Regions from separate parts of the Paenibacillus sp. FSL R5-0928 genome, predicted to be linked through region 1. Evidence: riboswitches for the same ligand, from Rfam matches in the RefSeq annotation. Region 1 holds a riboswitch; the other holds the start of a gene.
What was found. Region 1 has a riboswitch for cyclic di-AMP ahead of MKZ16_RS00190 (3D domain-containing protein). Riboswitches for the same ligand answer to the same signal wherever they lie in the genome.

Region 1 (10,148 bases):
AGCGGGTATAAGGATTGGATTCCGGAAGAAAGTTTGCTTACTTTGTGTGCGGCTTTGCTGCATGATTTAGGGCATGGCCCATTTTCCCATTCTATAGAAGAAGCTTTTGAAATGAACCATGAGGATTGGACCTGCCGGATTATTTTGGAGGACACGGAGATTACCGAAATATTGCGTGATGTGGAGGAAGATTTTCCTCGTAAAGTAGCTTCAGTTATCTCTAAGACTTATGAGCATGAAATTGTTGTCAATTTGGTTTCCAGTCCGCTGGATGCTGATCGTATGGATTATTTGCTGCGTGATGCGTACTATACAGGTGTAAACTATGGAACCATCGACATTGATCGGATTTTGAGAATGCTTCGTCCTTATAATGGGCGGATTGTAGTAAAAGAATCAGGTATGCATGCCATTGAAGATTATTTAATGTCACGTTATCAAATGTACTGGCAGGTATATTTTCATCCGGTGACGCGCAGCTCTGAAATTATTTTGCGTCAAATCTTCCGTAGAGCTAAAGAATTGTTCCAAGAGGGGTACAAATTTCGCTTTATGATCGCTCCGCTGGAAGATCTCTTTCGAGGAGAAGTAACAGTGAAGCAATATTTAATGCTTGATGAGGCACTGGTACAGACTGCTTTTATGCAATGGACACTTGAAGAAGATGAGTTATTAAGCGACTTGTGTACCCGTTTTATTCATCGTAAACTGTATAAATATGTAGAGATCGAGAATTTGGATACAGATATGATTACGGAAATCCGCAGCAGTTTTGCGGGAGTGGGACTTAACCCAGAATATGACCTAGAGATTGATTATCCGACAGATTTGCCTTATGATGTGTTCCGTCCAGGAGCAGCCTTCGACAATAATCAAATTTTACTGCTTGATCGGAATGAGCAATTGCGGGAAATTTCAGAGGTATCGGATATTGTGCGCTCAATAAGCGGAATTCATCGTGGCAGATATCATCTATATTTCCCACAGGATAAGCTGAAAAAAGCCCTTACACGCTTGCCCTCTTCTGTAGCAGAGATTTTTGCAAAATAATACAAATATTTATGGAACTATTGATAAAAACAACAAGGAGTGAGCTTTAAAATGTATCTGTTCGACACACATACACATCTAGATGCGCCTCAATTCGACGAGGATCGCGAGGAAGTTATTGCTCGTGCAGTAGAGGCCGGAGTCAGCAAGATGATCAATATTGGATTTAACCGGGAAACGATCCCTTCAACGATAAAGCTGGCTGAATCTTATGATTATATTTATGCAGCGGTGGGCTGGCATCCACAGGATGCGATTGATATGAAAGAGGGAGACCTCGATTGGATCGCCTCTCTTTGCAGCCATGAAAAAGTGGTGGCCATCGGAGAGATTGGATTGGATTATTATTGGGATACCTCTCCCAAGGATGTGCAGCAGGAGGTCTTCCGCAAACAAATCGGACTAGCCCGTGAACTAAAAATGCCAATCTGTATACATGACCGTGATGCTCATGAAGATGTTGTACGGATTTTACGGGAGGAAAAAGCAAATGAAATTGGTGGCGTGATGCATTCGTTCTCAGGCAGCTGGGAAACAGCAAAAATGTGTCTAGACCTTGGATTTCATTTGTCATTTGGAGGACCGATAACGTTCAAAAATGCCAGAGTGCCTAAAGAGGTGCTTGCACAGACGCCATTGGACCGATTATTGATCGAAACAGACGCTCCATATTTGACTCCACACCCCTTCCGTGGCAAGCGAAATGAGAGTGCTCATGTGAAGTTAGTAGCAGAGGCTGCGGCTGAAATTAAAGGGTTAACATGGGAAGAATTGGCTAAAATTACGTATGCGAACGCACTGGAACGATTTGGGATTGTCTGAAAACAGGAGTAAAACGGGTGAAAAATAGAGAATAGACGATATATTAAACTTTTTTAATATAAAAACGGCTGATTATTACAATATTTTAACCATATATTTGCTTAAACGTGGTTGAATCGTCCTTTACAACATGCATCAAAACAGGATATCATCTTTTCAGTGATGTGAGCTGTTGTTATTGTGACAGCCATTGATTCATGGATCGTCTCGCTGAGTCTCCGTATGGAGAACGGGGGAACCAATATTGAACTGCCGCATGCCTGTATCTTGAATACGACTAGGAATTGCCGCAGAACAATATTTGATTTCTTCACGTGGTCTTTGGGGTGAATTTAAGGGCAACCGCCGTGAGCGGGTGACCTGAAATAGGGCGTCTCTCTTTCGTCCGAACCCGACAGCTAACCCCGTAAGCGCAAGTAAGAGAGGCAACCTCGTGCACAAACATTCCCGCGTATTCTGACATCGGAGAAGCCACGAAAGAGTCCTCAAGAGAACTCTTTTTAGGCTTCTTTATTTTTGAATAAACTGAATGTTGCCCGCATACTGTTATATAACAGGTGTGGGAGTAGCTGTGCCGAGCAGGCGATCCATGAGCAGGAGACGCTAAGTTAATACGTGCGTATCCTGTGACAATCTCAAATAGTTTCGTCAAAGAAATTCAGTCCTCATGATATACAAATTGACGACGAGGCTATGTAAGGAGGATGGAGAGAATGGGCTTATTCCAACCAGAGGTATCCCATGATTCGCAGTCATCCAGCAGGTCTTTCGCATTACGGTGGGAGCAAGTAAATACTCGCGTACTTTTACTTGCAGGTGTGATTTCAATCGCAATCGCGCTGTTAATTCTGCTGTACGTACACGGTCAAAGTAACAAACAATTAGTTTTAGTAATAGACGGGCAAACACAGACACTTGAAACGCGAGAAGCACTTCTTGGTGATGTGTTGGAGAAAGAGCAAATTTCGCTGCAGCCGCATGATGAATTATCTTTAGGTCTGAGTGATGAAATAAAAGACGGTGACCGTGTCGTTATCAATCGTGCGCAGAAATTTAGCCTTACTGCGGACGGAGCAACAAAAACGTTATATACGACCGAAGACACTATCGGTCAGGCGATTGACAAACTGGGTATCAACCTAGAAGGCTATGATAAGATTTTTCCTTCGTTAGACACCACCATCTCTGCTGACATGGAGATTAAGATCGTTCGTATCAACAAGCAAACGGTACAGCGAACAACTAACTTACCTTTCCGTGTTATTAAGACAGCAGATCCCTCCCTTACTGTGGGAACAGTTAGAGTGGCACAGGCAGGCAAACCAGGCGTCATGGTTCAGCATATTGAAAAGATCTATCAAGACGGAGAACTGGCCTCTATGCGCATGATCGGCAAGGAAGTACAAACGGTAACAAAAGATAAGATCATTGCCGTTGGTACTAAAGCACTTCCTAAGCCTACTGTAGTTGCTAAAGCTACAACAACTTCCAAATCAAGCACTACCTCCAAAACGACTAAAGTTAGCGCTAAGACTAAGAACGTCACAAGCAAGGCTGGCGTAGACTTTGAGTACAAGAAGATGATTAAGAACGTCTCCATGACAGCTTATTCGTCAGAAGAGCCAGGAATAGGTACTAAAACTGCCTCCGGAACACGCGTAACGGAAGGTCGTACAATTGCAGTAGATCCGAATGTAATTCCTATTGGCTGGTGGGTTTATATCGATGGGCTTGGATTCCGCCGTGCAGAGGATACTGGCGGTGCCATTAAAGGCAATAAAGTGGATGTCTATTATGATTCACTGAGCCATGCTCGTAATTTCGGCCGTAAATCACGTACCGTATATGTGATTGGACCTGTGAAACCAGAGCTTAACTAGAACTGAAGCTTTTGCAAAAAATCCTTTGATAAGCTATAGTGATGATAACCGTTAAGGAACGCTGGATGATCATTTCGTTGATCGCAGAGCAACCGCTCATCACTTATACATTCTTTAACCAAAAGAAGAGGAGCGAATCCTCTTCTTTTTGCTTTTTTTGGAAGGAGTCAAGAAATATGATTAAGGAATTAATCGTCGTTGAAGGCAAAAGCGATACCGTAGCCATTAAGCGTGCTGTGGAAGCAGATACGATTGAGACAGGCGGCTCTGCTGTAAACCGGACTGTAATTGCGAAGATTGCGCTAGCTATGGAACGCAGAGGGGTTATTATTCTTACGGACCCGGACCATGCTGGGGAGCGAATTCGTAAAATCGTTTCAGCGAAGGTGCCGGGCTGCAAGCATGCTTTTATTCCGGAGAAGGACGCAACTCGAAAAGGGGATATCGGTGTAGAGAATGCATCGCCAGAGGCGATTCGTCATGCGCTGCGTAATGTACATACCTCTTTTGAAGGAGCACCTGCTTTGATTGGTATTGATGACCTTATGGCCGCTGGAATGCTTGTACACCCTCGGGCTGCTGAAAGACGTATGGCGCTTGGTAATTTGCTTGGAATCGGATATTGTAACGGCAAACAGCTGTACAAGCGGCTGGCGATGTTTGGGATTACGCGGGAGGAATTTGCCGGGGCTCTCGCCCAAATTGATCAGGGAGGCATTACTTCATGAGTGGTAGAGAGGAAATTTCGACTCCAAAACGGACCAAAGAGATTATTCAACGTTATGGATTCAAGTTTAAGAAAAGCCTGGGACAGAATTTTTTGATTGATCAAAATATTTTGGACAAGATTGTAGACGCTGCTGGACTAGATAGCGATTCTGGGGCGCTGGAGATCGGGCCGGGAATTGGAGCGCTGACGGAACGTCTGGCACTAACAGCCGGTGCTGTAACTGCCGTAGAGATAGACCGTAGACTGATTCCAATATTAAAAGACGTACTTTCCCCTTATCCCCATGTTAAGGTTCGTAACGATGATGTCCTCAATGTGAACTTGCAGGAAATGTTCAAGGAAGATTTCACCACTGTGAACAAGGTCAGTGTGGTTGCTAACCTGCCTTATTATGTGACTACTCCGATTCTGATGAAGCTGCTTGAAGAGAAGCTTCCCCTTGATAACATCGTTGTAATGATTCAGAAGGAGGTTGCGGAGCGTATGGCTGCATCTCCAGGTGGAAAGGAATACGGAAGTCTTAGCATTGCCGTGCAGTACTACAGCGAGCCTGAGCTCGTCTGTATCGTGCCGCGTACGGTATTCATCCCTCAACCTAATGTGGAGTCTGCTGTTATCCGTCTGAAGGTTAGAGAGCATCCTCCGGTAAAGGTGGAGAGTGAGAAGCATTTCTTTGAAGTGGTTCACGCTTCTTTCACACAGCGCCGCAAGACGATTGCTAACAATCTGAAGGCTCGTTACTTCCCTGAACAAGGACGTGAGCAGCTGGAGGCTTTACTCGCAGAAGCGGGTATTGAACCGACCCGTCGCGGAGAAACACTCAGTCTTGAAGAATACGCCCGCTTAAGCGGTGTTTTGCTAGCCGCTGGAATTGAATAAGCAAGAAGAAACGGTTGTTGTCTTAAAGGACGACAACCGTTTCTCGTAGAAATATAAGGATGTTATTGTGGTGGAGAATTATACATTCTTATATATTAAAAATATGGCGAGTTATGAACCAACTGAGGCCTTTGCCCATACGATGGGGTAGAGGTGGTGGTTGTAATGAATTTAGGAGACTTGGTCGTTCGCAAATCTTATGGCGGTGATTTAACATTTCGTGTAGATAATATTGTGCAGGATAGAGCCGTCATTAAAGGCACAGATTTCCGCCTGTTGGCGGATTCTCCTCTGGATGACCTGGTTCAAGTGCCTCCTACCCGAATAACGGAACGGGGACAGCAAGCACAGATCAAAGCGAAGGAATCACTGACACAGCTGCGGAAGGACCGTCAGGAGCAAAGTCAGCGGAGCGGGGGAACCCTAACAGAGGGGACATGGGCTCCACCCTCCAAGGAAGCTCCTTATTTTGAAGTGCCAGGTAAAGTACTGCATCTGGATGGCGATCCGGCATATTTGAATAAGAGCCTTAGCTTATACGAGCAACTGCGGATTCCCGCTGAAGGGCATCATGTTCATGAATCTGCAATGGCTGATACGTTATACCGGCTGTTGCCCCGTGTACGCCCAGACATTGTAGTGATCACTGGTCATGATGGGGTACTGAAGCAACAGCATACTTACGATCTATATAGTCTGAATAGCTACAAAAATTCGCAAAACTTTATAGCTGCTATTAGGGTAGCTAGGGAGTATGAGCGAAATTTTGATGCGTTGACTATTGTTGCTGGTGCTTGTCAATCTCATTTCGAGGCATTACTTGGAGCTGGGGCTAATTTTGCCAGTTCACCTGGTCGAATTTTGATCCATGCTCTGGATCCCGTTTATGTAGCAGCAAAATCATCCTTTACTTCCATCAGGGATACTGTAAATCTTAGTGATGTTCTGAATAATACCATCAGCGGTAATCAGGGTATTGGTGGTGTTGAGACCCGTGGCAGCTTCCGTATCGGAATGCCGCGGCTGCAGAATCTGTCGGCGCTAAAAGTGACACCATCAGCCATTTAAGCGGCAGAGATAGGTCTATGGTTTCAGGAATATAGGTAATTTGAATGGGCTGAATAGAATATCCGAAAGAAAGGGTGAGCGCTGAGCTTAACCCTTTCTTTTTTTCTTTGTGATGCCTATATTACAGATAACAAGGATATTAGTCCGGCGCTGATTTCTCGCAAAAAAATTCCGTTGACAACGAAATATGCATCAACTATAATTAATTATTTATTTGCTTTGACATTGTCCTGAAAAAGTTGTATAATGGACAAGAAAAGAGGTGGTCGTCAGGTAATGGCTAATAACGCGCTGTTGGAAATCAAACGCAGTCTTGAAGCTCACGTCGGTCATAAGATCACATTGCGTGCAAACGGAGGTCGTCGTAAAACCGTTGAACGCACAGGTGTCCTGGAAGAAACGTACCCTTCTGTATTTATTGTCAAACTGGATCAGGAGCAGCAAACTTTTAAGCGAGTCTCCTATAGCTATGCCGATATACTTACTGAATCTGTGGAAATCACAGTTTGTGAAGACGATGGGCAGATGCGGATTATGTATATTAAAGCTTAATGTTTCACGAACAGTCTCCTTTGGAGGCTGTTTTTTGTTTGCGTTTTTTGGGACAAATATTTGGTGCATGATCCGTGTTCTAAGCAAGCATACTAATTGGGCAACGGGTTAATCATTTATTTTCATAAGGGAGGAATTCCGTAATGAGCCGCAGAAAACGAGGCATGATGTCGGAGGAACTGAAGACAGAGTTAGCCAAGGAGCTGGGTTTTTATGAAACCGTAGAACGTGAGGGCTGGGGTGGAATTACAACTCAAGACGCTGGCAACATGGTGAAAAAAGCGATACAGCTTGCTGAACAGGCCGCGCGGAAATCTTAAATTTTAGGCTATAAAGTGAATATTACTGAAAAAGGGTGCGTCTAAAAGGCGACACCCTTTTAATATTGGACTTCATTAGAAGTTTCTCATATAATATGTTAAGTTGTTTTTACGGGAAAAGCTGAAGGTGGGTGAACGCCTTGAAAATGTATGAAAAGGCACCAGCTAAAATTAATTTGATGCTGGATGTGCTGCACAAACGTGCTGACGGTTTTCATGAGGTGGAAATGATTATGACCATGGTAGATCTAGCAGACCGCTTAGAGCTGTCTGAGCTGCCAAGGGATACTATTATAATATCAAGTCAGGCTGGTTATATTCCCCTGGACGAGAAAAATTTAGCTTTCCAGGCGGCAAGGCTTATTAAAGACCGTTATAACGTGAAGAGTGGTGTACATATCCATCTGGATAAAAGAATTCCGGTTGCGGCTGGCCTAGCTGGCGGCAGCAGTGATGCCGCAGCTACGCTACGCGGTCTAAACCGTCTGTGGCGTCTCGGTATTCCTGCGCAGGAGCTACAGGAGCTTGGCGCTGAGCTGGGTTCAGATGTGCCTTTCTGCGTCACAGGCGGCACAGCCTTAGCTACAGGACGAGGCGAAAAGCTTACGCCAATCAACAACCCGCCACAATGTTGGGTTGTGTTGGCGAAACCACCGATCAATGTATCGACTGCAGAAGTGTATGGACGCGTTCGGAGCAATAATATAGCTGTGCATCCTTCTGCTCGAAAGATGCAGCAAGCGATTGAAGCAGGAGACTTTGGGGGCGTATGCAACCATCTAGGCAACGTGCTTGAAGATGTTACCCTAAGGCTGCATCCAGAGGTTCAGCAGCTCAAGGAAGCGATGATAAAGCTCGGAGCAGATGGGGTGTTGATGTCAGGCAGCGGACCTACCGTATTCGGTTTAGTGTCCAAGCAGTCTAAAGTAGCAAGGATTTACAACGGACTGCGAGGGTTCTGCAAGGAAGTCTACGCAGTGAGATCACTGAATTAGTCTGCTTCTCTTGTGTAAACCCGTACAAAAGTGATATATTTTTCTAAAATATTCGGTTTTGGCGAGGAGCATTCCGTGAAGAAATTAAAAAGAAGCCAACGTTTGGTAGACATGACTCAGTTTTTACTTGAGCGGCCGCATGAACTACTGCCGCTGTCTATATTTGCCGATCGCTATGGAGCGGCTAAGTCCTCCATCAGTGAAGATTTGGCAATCATAAAAGAAGTATTTGAAGGTGAAGGCATCGGAGAGCTGCAGACTTTAGCTGGTGCAGCGGGTGGAGTTCGTTATATCCCAGTTATGCCTAAAGATATGGCGCTAACCTTTGTGCAGCGCTTATGTGTGCAGCTAGAGCAGACTGACCGGATATTGCCTGGCGGTTATTTGTATATGTCGGATCTACTTGGGTTGCCGTCTTTGATGGAACAGGCGGGTAAGATCATCGCAACGGCCTTTTACGGATCGGAAATCGATGTGGTGATGACCGTTGAAACGAAAGGCATTCCACTAGCCTATGCAACAGCAGCACAGCTAGGCTTGCCGGTAGTGCTTGTGCGACGTGACCATCAGGTTACAGAGGGATCAGCAGTAAGTATTAACTACGTATCAGGATCTCATAAAAGCATACACACAATGTCTCTCTCCAGACGGGCACTCAAGGAGAAATCGCGAGTACTTATCGTAGATGACTTCATGAAGGCGGGAGGGACTGTACGTGGTATGGTCGATCTGCTCGGTGAATTTAATGCCGAGGTTGCTGGGGTAGGCGTTTTAGTGGAATCAGGCGCTGTAGAGACGGAAGAACGTCTGTTGCACGATTACGTGTCCTTGGTAAAACTAAGTGAAGTAGACTCCAAAGAGCGGAGAATTTCGGCGCATCCGGGCAACTACTTTTCCTCTTGATTAGCCATTCTCTTACATTTTCAAAAAGCGTGGAAATTGTCGAAAACGTAAGGAATATTAAGAAAACTACTCGATGTATGTCGAAAACAACATATCCCAAAAAATATATTTCTTTTTTAGGTATTTTATGGAATGAAAAAGAAGGAATTCGCTTTGCTGTGTGGAATTATACACCAAGTCTCTGATGGAAAAAGGTGGTGAACACACACATGCAAATTACGGATGTCAGACTCCGCCGCGTTAACTCTGAGGGGAGAATGAAAGCAATCGCATCCATTACCATCGATAACGAGTTTGTTGTTCATGACATTCGCGTCATCGATGGCAATAATGGGATGTTTGTTGCAATGCCCAGCAAGCGTACACCGGACGGCGAATTCCGCGATATCGCGCACCCGATCTCTTCGGGAACACGCGAGAAGATTCAATCCGCGGTTCTGGCCGAGTACGATCGCGCCGCTACGGAAGAAGAAGAAGTTATTGAAGAGGGAGCTTAGGCTTCCTCGGAAGACTGCTACCTTTTGGGTGGCGTAGGATCCGCCGTTTTTGATAAGATCACACCGACATACACTTCATGAATTAGCAGCCTGATCTTGCAAGAAAAGCTATTGCTGGTGAAGGATTTGACGACATCTTCGAAAGGCAGCGATAAATGCTTTTCTAACTTGGGGTTTATAGAAAAGAGAACCATGACTTCATGGTTCTCTTTTCTTTTTGCCCGGAATGAGATATATTCAGTAGTGAGTTCAAGAGTAGGAGGTTGGCATTCTTGAAAAGAATGGCTGTAGTACTTGCCGCAGGTCAAGGCAAGCGAATGAAATCTAAATTATATAAGGTGCTGCACCCCGTTTGCGGTAAGCCGATGGTAGGGCACGTGCTTGATACAGTAAAAGCGACCGGATGCCAGCGCACCGTTGTTGTTGTTGGGCATGGCGCAGAGAAAGTTAAG
Region 2 (10,148 bases), 1.1 Mb from region 1:
TTCAGGAGGAACGGCTAAGGAACATCGGGAGATCATTGGCCGCAGCTCCTCTCCTTATGGACCGTTTGAACGATTGCCGCATCCGATATTGACGCACAGCGGTACTGACAATCCCATTCAGTATTTAGGGCATGCCGATTTGATTGAGGATCGTAACGGGGATTGGTGGGCCGTATTCCTTGGAGTAAGACTAGTAGATGCAAAATTTACTGTGCTTGGAAGAGAGACTTTCCTTGCTCCCGTAAGCTGGACTGAAGACGGATGGCCGATGATCGATAATAATGAAGACACTGTCGGACTGGAAATGAAGGTTTCACGTGTACCTGGTCAATCACCAAAACCTGAGACTAGTGGAAGATATGATTTTGATGAACATGTATTGCCGCTGGGATTAGCCTTTCTGCGGAATCCGGCTGAGGGAAGCTGGTCCTTAAACGAACGGCAGGGATGGTTATCTCTTCGAGGACAACCGAAAGGTCTCAGTGAAGTAGGCCAAGTGGCTTTTGTAGGCAGAAGACAGCAGCATACTTCAGCAGAATGGAGCACACTGCTTGAAATGGCTTCATCTATTGCTGATGTGGAGGCTGGACTTTGCGCCAGATTAGATGAGAACGCTCATTATGAAATTGGACTTGTTCAAAAAAACGGCCAAAGAGTGATTACAGCTCATGTGACCATGGATGGAGTAACCCATACAGCGGCAGAGGTTCCAACTACTGCCGAGCGAATTTATTTGAAAGTTAAGGCTGAGCTTACCGAATACAGCTTCCTGTATTCTTTGGATGGGCAGGAGTGGAATAAGCTATCAACAGCAGCAGCGTATCCATTATCCCCTCAAGCTGTAAAAGGAAATGGATTTACGGGTGTACTTATCGGATTATATGCAACAGGTCATGGCAAGGTAGCTGAGGTGCCTGCCTACTTCGATTGGTTCGATTATCAGTCTTAATTATTCGAATACTGATATAAATGCGTTTGTCAGGAGGGAACTTGTTGAGACAAGCTAGTGATTACACAGAACCTGCACTAAAAACAATATTTGCTGAGGATTACAAAATTGGCGCAGCCGTTAACCCGTTGACGATTCAATCACAGGAGCACTTGCTCGCCTATCATTTCAATAGCATTACCGCTGAGAATGAGATGAAGTTTGAAAGTCTGCATCCGCTTGAAGATATTTATAACTTTAAGCTAGCAGATGAGTTGGTTGCCTTCGCCCGAAAATATCATATGGTTATGCGCGGGCATACTTTAGTCTGGCACAACCAGACTACGGACTGGTTGTTTGAGGATAAGAAGGGTGGGCCTGTAAGCAAAGAGGCATTGCTTGCACGGCTCAAATCACATATTCAGACCGTGGTTGGGCGTTACAAGGAAGATATCTATGCTTGGGATGTTGTAAATGAAGTTATTGCAGATGAAGGAGAAGAACTTCTTCGCCGGTCAAAGTGGCTGGACATTGTCGGACCGGAGTTTATCGGCAAAGCGTTTGAATATGCTCATGAAGCCGATCCTAAGGCTTTATTATTCTACAACGACTACAACGAGTCTAATCCCCTTAAGCGCGATAAAATCTATAAAATGGTGAAGTCGCTGTTGGAACAAGGAGTGCCGATCCATGGCGTCGGATTGCAAGCACACTGGAATCTATACGATCCGGACTTAGACGATATACGTGCTGCTATTGAGAAGTATGCATCTTTAGGGCTTCAGCTCCAATTGACAGAGCTGGATGTGTCCATGTTCCGTTTCGATGACAAACGAATGGATTTAAAGGTTGCACCTGCCGAACTGCTCGAGCTGCAGGCAGAGCGGTATGAAGCGATGTTTGCTCTGTTGAAAGAATACCGCGACGTGATTAGCTCAGTCACTTTCTGGGGAGCAGCGGATGACTATACATGGCTGGACGGCTTCCCTGTTCGGGGACGGAAAAATTGGCCATTTCTATTCGATGAGCAGCATAATCCTAAGCCGGCTTATCACCAATTGCTTAACGCTGTCACCAAATCATAGAGCGGGTAACCTGCTCAAGCTTGCGAATTATGAACCCGTCCTTTTCAATCCAGGGCGGGTTATTTATACGGGAGGAATATACATGACAAATACCGCTTATGAGGCTTGGCTCAACTATGGCCAGCTGAAATCTGGATCTCTATACAATCAATATACAAATTGGTGTGGTGAGCTGGTTGTAACGGAGGACAACGAAACGATTCAGGCGGCAGCCGCGGAATTCATACAGGGGATGACCTCTATGCTGGGCAAAGCGCCACTGCTCACAGCGCAATCAGAAGGACCGTGTATCGTTATAGGAACCTTCCAAGGGGGGAATCCGTTAATTGGTAGAGTATTCGCAGGAGAGCGAACCGATTCACTGGGTGCTGAAGGTTTCCTTATACGTACAAACGCTGCTGAGAAATGTATCGCTATCGGTGCTTCAACGCCTGTTGGAATATTGTATGGCGTATTCCATCTTTTACGGCTGATAGGAACAGAAAGCGAAATAGACGCTCTGAATTTGTCTATGAGTCCGGTGAACGGCCTGCGAATGATTAATCACTGGGATAATTTTGATGGCAGTATTGAACGTGGCTATGCTGGACGGTCCTTTTTTTACGAGTCCAATCAATTTCTTAACGATACAAAGCGGCTGCGTGATTATGCCAGATTGATGTCCTCTGTGGGGATCAACGCGATTTCGATTAACAATGTGAATGTTCATGAGCTTGAATCTCTATTTATAACGGAGCAATATTTGCCTGATATCGCGTTAATTGCAGGAATATTCCGCGTATACGGAATTAAGCTATTCCTCAGTGCTAACTTCGCCAGCCCGATACAGATCGGAGCATTGGAGACAGCTGATCCACTGGATTCAGCGGTGCGGCAATGGTGGAAAGATAAGGCTAGTGAGGTTTATCGGGCGATACCTGATTTTGGCGGGTTTGTGGTCAAAGCGGATTCAGAAAATCGACCAGGACCATTCACTTACGGGCGTGACCATGCAGATGGCGCCAACATGCTGGGAGAAGCACTGGAGCCGTTTGGCGGAATCGTGATTTGGCGTTGTTTCGTATATAACTGCAAGCAGGATTGGCGTGACCGTAAGACAGATCGGGCCAGAGCGGCATATGATCATTTCAAACCATTGGATGGCCGATTTAATGATAATGTAGTGCTGCAAATCAAGAATGGACCGATGGATTTTCAAGTCAGAGAACCGGTATCTCCGCTGTTTGGCGCACTGGAACATACCAGTCATCTGATGGAGTTTCAGATTGCTCAAGAATATACGGGGCAGCAGCGGCATCTCTGTTATCTTGTTCCACAGTGGAAAGAAGTCCTTGATTTCAATACTTATGCCAAAGGGCAAACTACGCTTGTGAAACATGTTGTGGACGGATCGGTGTGGGGAAATAAGTATAATGGTGTGGCTGCTGTAACTAATGTTGGAGATGACATGAACTGGACGGGGCATGGGTTAGCTCAAGCTAATCTGTATGGATATGGAAGATTAATTTGGAATCCGGAGCTGACGGCAAAAGAAATAGCTGAGGAATGGATTCGGCTTACCTTTGGCACTGATGAAGGTCTAGTGGCTGCTATTCGCGGGATGTTGATGGACTCATGGAGGATTTACGAATCTTACACAGCTCCATTAGGTGTGGGTTGGATGGTTAATCCGGATCATCATTATGGGCCGAATGTGGATGGGTATGAATACGCCAAGTGGGGAACGTACCATTATGCGGATCATAAAGGCATTGGTGTGGATCGTTCAGTCAAATCGGGAACGGGTTATAGTGGACAGTATATGGGTCTTAATGCATCAAACTATGAGAATCTAGCGTCTTGTCCAGAAGAGCTGTTGCTGTTCTTTCATCATGTTCCATACACGCATGTTCTGCAATCGGGGCAAACGGTTATACAACATATTTACGATACTCATTTCGAGGGGGCAGAGCAGGCTGCACAGCTTCTAGCGACATGGGAATCACTTGAAGGCAGCGTGGATAGTGGATTGTATATGCAAGTGAAGCAACGTCTTGAAGAGCAAGCAGAGCATGCGCAGGAATGGAGAGATCGGATCAATACGTATTTTTACCGCAAGAGCGGAATTGAGGATCTTAAAGGCAGAAAGATTTATTAGATTTCGAATCGAGGGATGATGATAGTGAGCCTCACGATTAGAGCGATTCTGGAAGATTTAATGGGAACTGTGGAACAGGTAGAAGGCACTGTCGATATTCTGAACCCAGGGGAACCGGAAACTGAAGTCACAGGGATTATTACGGCCTTCTCTGCCACACAAAATGTTGTGGAGCAAGCAATAGCGTTAGGAGCCAATTTGCTGATCACGCATGAAGGTGTATTTTATAGCCATCATGCGGCGAGCGAGTGGTTAGAAGGTGATCCGGTTTATCATGCGAAAAAAAGTCTGATCGAACATTCCCAAATTGCTATTTTTCGTTATCATGATTATTGGCATCGGCAAAAGCCGGATGGAATTATGGTGGGTTTACTGCGAGAACTAGATTGGTCCGCATACGTGGAAGAGCAGCAAGCAGCTGCTACGATTCTCACTATTCCTGCTATGACTGTACTGGAAGCTGCTCAATATATTAAAAGTAAGCTAGGGATCTCTTATGTACGCGCTGCCGGTGACCTGTCTCTGTCCTGCAAACGCGTAGGGATATTAGTAGGTTACAGAGGAGGCGGGACGATGGCTATTCCGCATTTTAATGATCACAATCTTGATTTAATTATTGCTGGAGAGGGACCAGAGTGGGAGACTCCGGAATATGTGCGGGATGCAGGGCACCAAGGCAGATCTAAAGCGCTCATCATGTTAGGTCATGCGGAGAGTGAAGCGCCGGGGATGAAATATTTAGCTGAAATCTTAGCAGACAAATATCCCATGCTTTCTAACCGGTTCATTGCTGAACAACCCATCTATCAGATGGTTTAATCTGGGGAAATAAAGAGTACGGAATAAATAAACATATTATGGAGAAAATGAAGGGAAACAGGTCACTGAGAAAGGAGTGTTTCAATGGAAATTCCTTTGGAGGCTGATGAAGTATTAAGTCGGATCAAAAAGCTGCAAAGCGACGGAAGCTCGATCAGTAAAAAACAAGTAAAGCAGAGCGATCCTGAGCTTATGAGAAGTGCGCTGTTCTTTTTTCCAAGCTGGGAGCATGCATTGAAAAACGCCGATCTTTTGTAGCCATAGTATTGTAAGAGGAAGCTAAGTGGACAGGGGAATACCTCTGATTCTGCTTAGCTTTTTTCATATCTCCAGTGAAAAGGATGGCCTTTATATAGAAAGTACTGGTGTTTTAACCTCCGTTTGGCTTGGTTCAGAGCCATTTTCTTAAATAAAACGAGTAAACAAGAGCAAAAGAAAGAGAAAATGAAGAGTATGCTCAATATGAAATGAAAAGCATTGCTTTCAACATTATTTTGACCAGAGCCCTCCTTTACAAGCAAACCTTACAAGAGTATGATTCATCTCAGAACTGACAATTATCTTAAATTTACAATTACATAAGCAATCCGCTTAATTTCCGTTTCTGGAAAGCGGGGGAACCAACAACTGGCAGCCGATGTGAGAGTCGGCACTGGTTATGGGGTGAATCCTGTTCCGGGTGCATAACATGCATCCCTGCAGGTAGGGCAACTCTCACTGCCCGAATCCGACAGCTAACCTCGTAAGCGTATGGAGAGAGGATGAATGGCGTGTTTAGTGATGAATAGCCACAGAGAATCCCTCTGTGGTTTTTTGCTGCGTTTTTAAGCAGATATAGACGTAGAATTTATTATGAAAGAGGTGTTACCTTTGCCTATCGCTAAACTGAACGGAACTTCGCTCTATTATGAAATCAATGGAACTGGCACTCCGGTTGTGTTTATCCATGGACATGGATTAACACACAGTATGTTCAAACCACAGCTGGAGTATTTTTCCGATAAATATAAAGTGATTTTGTGCGATTTACGGGGGAATGGCAAGTCTGGTAAACTGCTGGAGGCCCCACATGAGATTATTGAGACGCAATGTCTGGATTTGATTATGCTGTTGAATGACCTAGGTATTCGTGAAGCAGTTTTTGTAGGAATCGCCTATGGTGGCTTAGTCGTTCAGCATATTGCCAAACAATATCCTGAGCGTGTGAAAGCCATTGTGGTCGCGGATAGCTTCTGTAGGACTCACGGATCAACAATTGTAGGGAAAATACAAACTATGGCAGCATATTGCAGTTTGCTAATGTATTATCTCCCAAGCGAGCTGGTGTTGCCTTCGATTCGGATGATGTACCGAGAGCGCTGGAGTCTGGCCTACAATGAGATTAGAAGAGGGCTGCTGGACAAACGTCCCCGGGAGCTATATCGGCAAAGACTGGCTACAAGCCATGTTGATTACACCAGATGCTTAAAGGCTTTTAAACGTCCTGCTTTATGTATTGTAGGGGACTTTAATGAATTTGGAGTGAATTGTATGAAGGAAATGGTGTCTCAGCTGCCACATGCGCAGTTGGCGATTATTCCGAACGCATTAGATCCAAGTAATCTATGCCAGCCGGAGCAATTCAATGCGATTCTTCAACGTTTCTTAGAGAAGCAGCAGGGCAGTCAGCAGATTAGCTGATCTATAGGGAGACCTTTACAAGCGAAGCGTTTAAGTGGAAAAAGGCGTCCCATAGCCAGGGAGCATGAGCTGGCTATGGGACGTCTTTCTGGGTAGAACTTTAGGGGATTCTCCCTAAAGTGAAGGGGATTATGGCTTCTAGCACGTGAATTAGGGAAATTCTCCCTAAAGTGATAGAGAGCATGGCTCCTAGAACGTGGATTAGGGAAATTCTCCCTAAAGTGAAGGGAATTATGGCTCCTAGAACGTGGATTAGGGAAATCCTCCCTAATAATAGGGTGTTTTTAGCCATAAATGGGTATTTGCAAGAATTTTTAGGGAGGATTTCCCTAAAAACCTTATTTTAAAGCGATTATCGATGAATATTAGGGAGGATTTCCCTAATATAATGGATATCTAACTAAAGGCTGGCTCATCAGTAGTGAAATCTACGAATGAGCCAGCCTTTGGTATTTTACTAACCGGTGGATGTTGAACATTTACAAGCATATTGTACCTAGAACGCCACTTAATGTCCCTACCCTACCACAGCATCAAATATAGTTCACCCGACGTGGGAAAGAACAGTAGTCTCTAAGTAGTGAAGGTAAGAGTATAGAAGGGGCGTAGTAAGCGTCTCACCCGACATGGGAAAGAACAGTAGACTCTAAGTAGTGAAGGTAAGAGTATAGAAGGGGCGTAGTAAGCGTCTCACCCGACATGGGAAAGAACAGTAGACCCTAAGTAGTGATGGTAAGAGTATGGAGGGAGGCGTAGTAAGCAGCGCATCAGACGTGGGAAAGAACGGTAGACCCTAAGTAGTGATGGTAAGTGTATAGAAGGGGCGTAATAAGCTGCTGACCCGACGTGGGAGAGAACGGTAGACCCTAAGTAGTGATTGTAAGTGTATAGAAGGAGGTGTAGTAAGCAGCTCATCAGACGTGGGAAAGAACGGTAGACCCTAAGTAGTGAAGGTAAGTGTATAGAAGGAGGCGTAGTAAGCAGCTCATCCGACGTGGGAGAGTACGGTAGACCTAAGTAGTTAAGGTAAGTGTATAGAGGGAGGCATAGTAAGCAGCTCATCCGACGTGGGAAAGAAACAGTAGACTCTAAGTAGTGATTGTAAGTGTATAGAAGGAGGTGTAATAAGCAGCGTATCTGCAGCTCCTGATCGAGACCAAAGGAAAGGAAGGTTTCGGTAATAGGGATTCAGCCTCCGGACATGAGTAGGAGAGAAGAAGAGCGGGGAGTGGCATTGACAGACTATCGGACTCAAGCGCTCTTATTTGCAATATTTTCCTATTTTTGAGTTGCTATTGGACCCCATAGGCGTTATTTGTACAAAATAGACGCTATTGAGCACCATTTCTGCCCAATAGCGCCTCTCAGGTCCGATGATCTCTCTAAACAGGGATAAATTAACGAATAGCGGCATTTGAGTCCGAAAGATCAAGTAATTGTACCGCATATTACCAAAAAGGCATCTGTCACTCCTTAGAAGGAATGGCAGATGCCTTTTTTTGAATTTGTTTTAATGATTATACAATCGTAAAGCCAGCACTTGCATAACCAGTGACTGTATTTACAAGGGTGAGGCCTGTAGCAGTGGCTGAGAATACCATAAGCAGACGTGTCTGTGGTGTTACAGCAAAATTGATATCATTTGTAATTCCATTGACAAAAGTTCCTAGATTAATAGTACCTGTGATAGGTGGGAGCGCTACTAATGCCCCTGGAATAGCAGTAAATGTGTTATTTGGTGTGGCCGATTGGTACAACTGTGCTGTTACATTTATTGTAGTACCAAGCAGCGATAAAGCTATGGTATTACTGAAATAAGCAGCAAGGGATGTTATCACTCCTGCACGAGGAGTCGAGAATGCAAAGTTGATAAGCGGTCCAAGGAGAGTACCTGTTAAATCAACATTACCGCCAACAAGAGAAATGCCTGTGGCTGAACTTCCGAAGCCTACAAGGCTTGTTGTTCCCACCAAACCACCTAAAACCGTGGTCATAATAATAGGTCCTCCGGATGCCAGCGGAATAATTGCACCGTTACCGGTTGCACCAGTGACTCCGGTAATGCCAGTAGCTCCAACCGCGCCGGGATCACCCGTTGCACCCGTAGCTCCGGCAACGCCGACCGCACCGGGATCACCAGTCGCACCCGTTGCACCCGTAGCTCCGGCAACGCCGACCGCGCCGGGGTCGCCAGTCGCGCCCGTTGCACCAGCAGGGCCTGCCAAGCCTGCAGCGCCAGTCGAGCCAGTCGCTCCAGTTGCTCCTACGCCTGGACCTGCTGGTCCTTGCGCACCTGTTGGCCCTTGAATCCCCTGCACACCCTGTGGTCCTTGAGGTCCCATCGCGCCACCAGCGATTAACAAGTAATCTGGTGAACTCCCGGGTATTCCAGTAGGTCCAGAAACGGTAGCAATATAGGTGCTGCCATTGAAGGTTACTACTTGACCTGCTGGATAAGTAGGACTTTGTGCAGGATTAAAGATTACAATCCCTTGCAGCCCTACCCCTTGCGGCCCCTGAGGTCCTTGAAGTCCCGGTGTTCCTTGAGGGCCTTGAGGTCCTTGGGGGCCTGTGGAGCCCCCAGCAATTAATAAATAATCTGGTGAACTTCCAGGTGTTCCCGTTGGTCCCGCAACAGTAGCTATATAGGTACTGCCATTGAAGGTTACTACTTGACCGGCAGGATAAGTAGGGCTTAATGCAGGATTAAAAGCAACAATTCCTTGCAGCCCTGCCCCTGTAGTTCCCGTTGCTCCCGGAACCCCCTGAGATCCTTGCGGCCCCTGAGGTCCCTGTGGTCCCTGTGGCCCTTGAGGTCCAGTCACACCTTTAATAGGTAATCCAATTGCTTGTGTAATAGAAGCCTGAATATGTCTGATCTGAATAATCAGCTGATCTTTGCAATTAGGGTCAATCTTCGTGGCGAGAATAAAAGATAATAACTCAGCTAATAGCAGTTGAAGATTAGTGCCAACGCTTACGACTGAGAAGGGACTGACTTCGGTCGATACAATGGTTATCTCTACTACAGAAAGTAGCTCAGTTCTAAAAGGGCTGCATAACTTAGAAGTATGCAAGAATTCCAATAGCTCTCTTAACACTCTTTGGAGATTGACAATATGAAGTGTTGTGGGATTCGTAAGTACGGGGGGTACCACTGCAGAGAGATCAGTGACTATTTTTAATAGTGCGTTACACTCCCTCTTTCTAATAGGACTGCTGATCCTTCCATGCTTGTTTAGGATAGCATCGCCTTTAAATGGTCTGTAATCAGGCATATTTCTATATCTCCTCCTTGAACTTCTCCTGTTCATTCCTTTAAAAAATGGGAACCTGCCCAATCAGCATATTCTGAGAAGCGGAAGTTGTTACAATAATTGCCCTGAAAGCCGTTATTCCTGAAAGTCGTTATTAATGAAGCAATACAAAAAAAAGGCAGGCCACCGCTAATTACGGTAGTCTACCTTTTTAATAGATACGTTAAGTAGTCTCTCCTTTA

Region 2: it holds a riboswitch for cyclic di-AMP, as region 1 does, so the genes downstream of both, MKZ16_RS27670 (alpha/beta hydrolase) here and MKZ16_RS00190 (3D domain-containing protein) in region 1, are expected to answer to the same signal.

Annotation. Positions count from the first base shown of each region.
Region 1 is NZ_CP150225.1:39,996-50,143, forward strand. Features, by position in the region: gene MKZ16_RS00180 (HD domain-containing protein) at 1-1,050, shown strand, start outside; gene MKZ16_RS00185 (TatD family hydrolase) at 1,102-1,872, shown strand; cyclic di-AMP (ydaO/yuaA leader) riboswitch at 2,071-2,300, shown strand; gene MKZ16_RS00190 (3D domain-containing protein) at 2,586-3,752, shown strand; gene rnmV (ribonuclease M5) at 3,929-4,480, shown strand; gene rsmA (16S rRNA (adenine(1518)-N(6)/adenine(1519)-N(6))-dimethyltransferase RsmA) at 4,477-5,361, shown strand; gene yabG (sporulation peptidase YabG) at 5,527-6,429, shown strand; gene MKZ16_RS00210 (Veg family protein) at 6,706-6,981, shown strand; gene MKZ16_RS00215 (small, acid-soluble spore protein, alpha/beta type) at 7,125-7,301, shown strand; gene ispE (4-(cytidine 5'-diphospho)-2-C-methyl-D-erythritol kinase) at 7,442-8,296, shown strand; gene purR (pur operon repressor) at 8,372-9,199, shown strand; gene spoVG (septation regulator SpoVG) at 9,409-9,696, shown strand; gene glmU (bifunctional UDP-N-acetylglucosamine diphosphorylase/glucosamine-1-phosphate N-acetyltransferase GlmU) at 9,969-10,148, shown strand, end outside.
Region 2 is NZ_CP150225.1:6,121,221-6,131,368, reverse strand. Features, by position in the region: gene MKZ16_RS27695 (glycoside hydrolase family 43 protein) at 1-949, shown strand, start outside; gene MKZ16_RS27690 (endo-1,4-beta-xylanase) at 994-2,013, shown strand; gene MKZ16_RS27685 (alpha-glucuronidase family glycosyl hydrolase) at 2,096-4,150, shown strand; gene MKZ16_RS27680 (Nif3-like dinuclear metal center hexameric protein) at 4,211-4,969, shown strand; gene MKZ16_RS27675 (hypothetical protein) at 5,054-5,227, shown strand; cyclic di-AMP (ydaO/yuaA leader) riboswitch at 5,548-5,734, shown strand; gene MKZ16_RS27670 (alpha/beta hydrolase) at 5,822-6,649, shown strand; gene MKZ16_RS27665 (exosporium glycoprotein BclB-related protein) at 8,167-9,927, opposite strand; gene MKZ16_RS27660 (LacI family DNA-binding transcriptional regulator) at 10,130-10,148, opposite strand, start outside.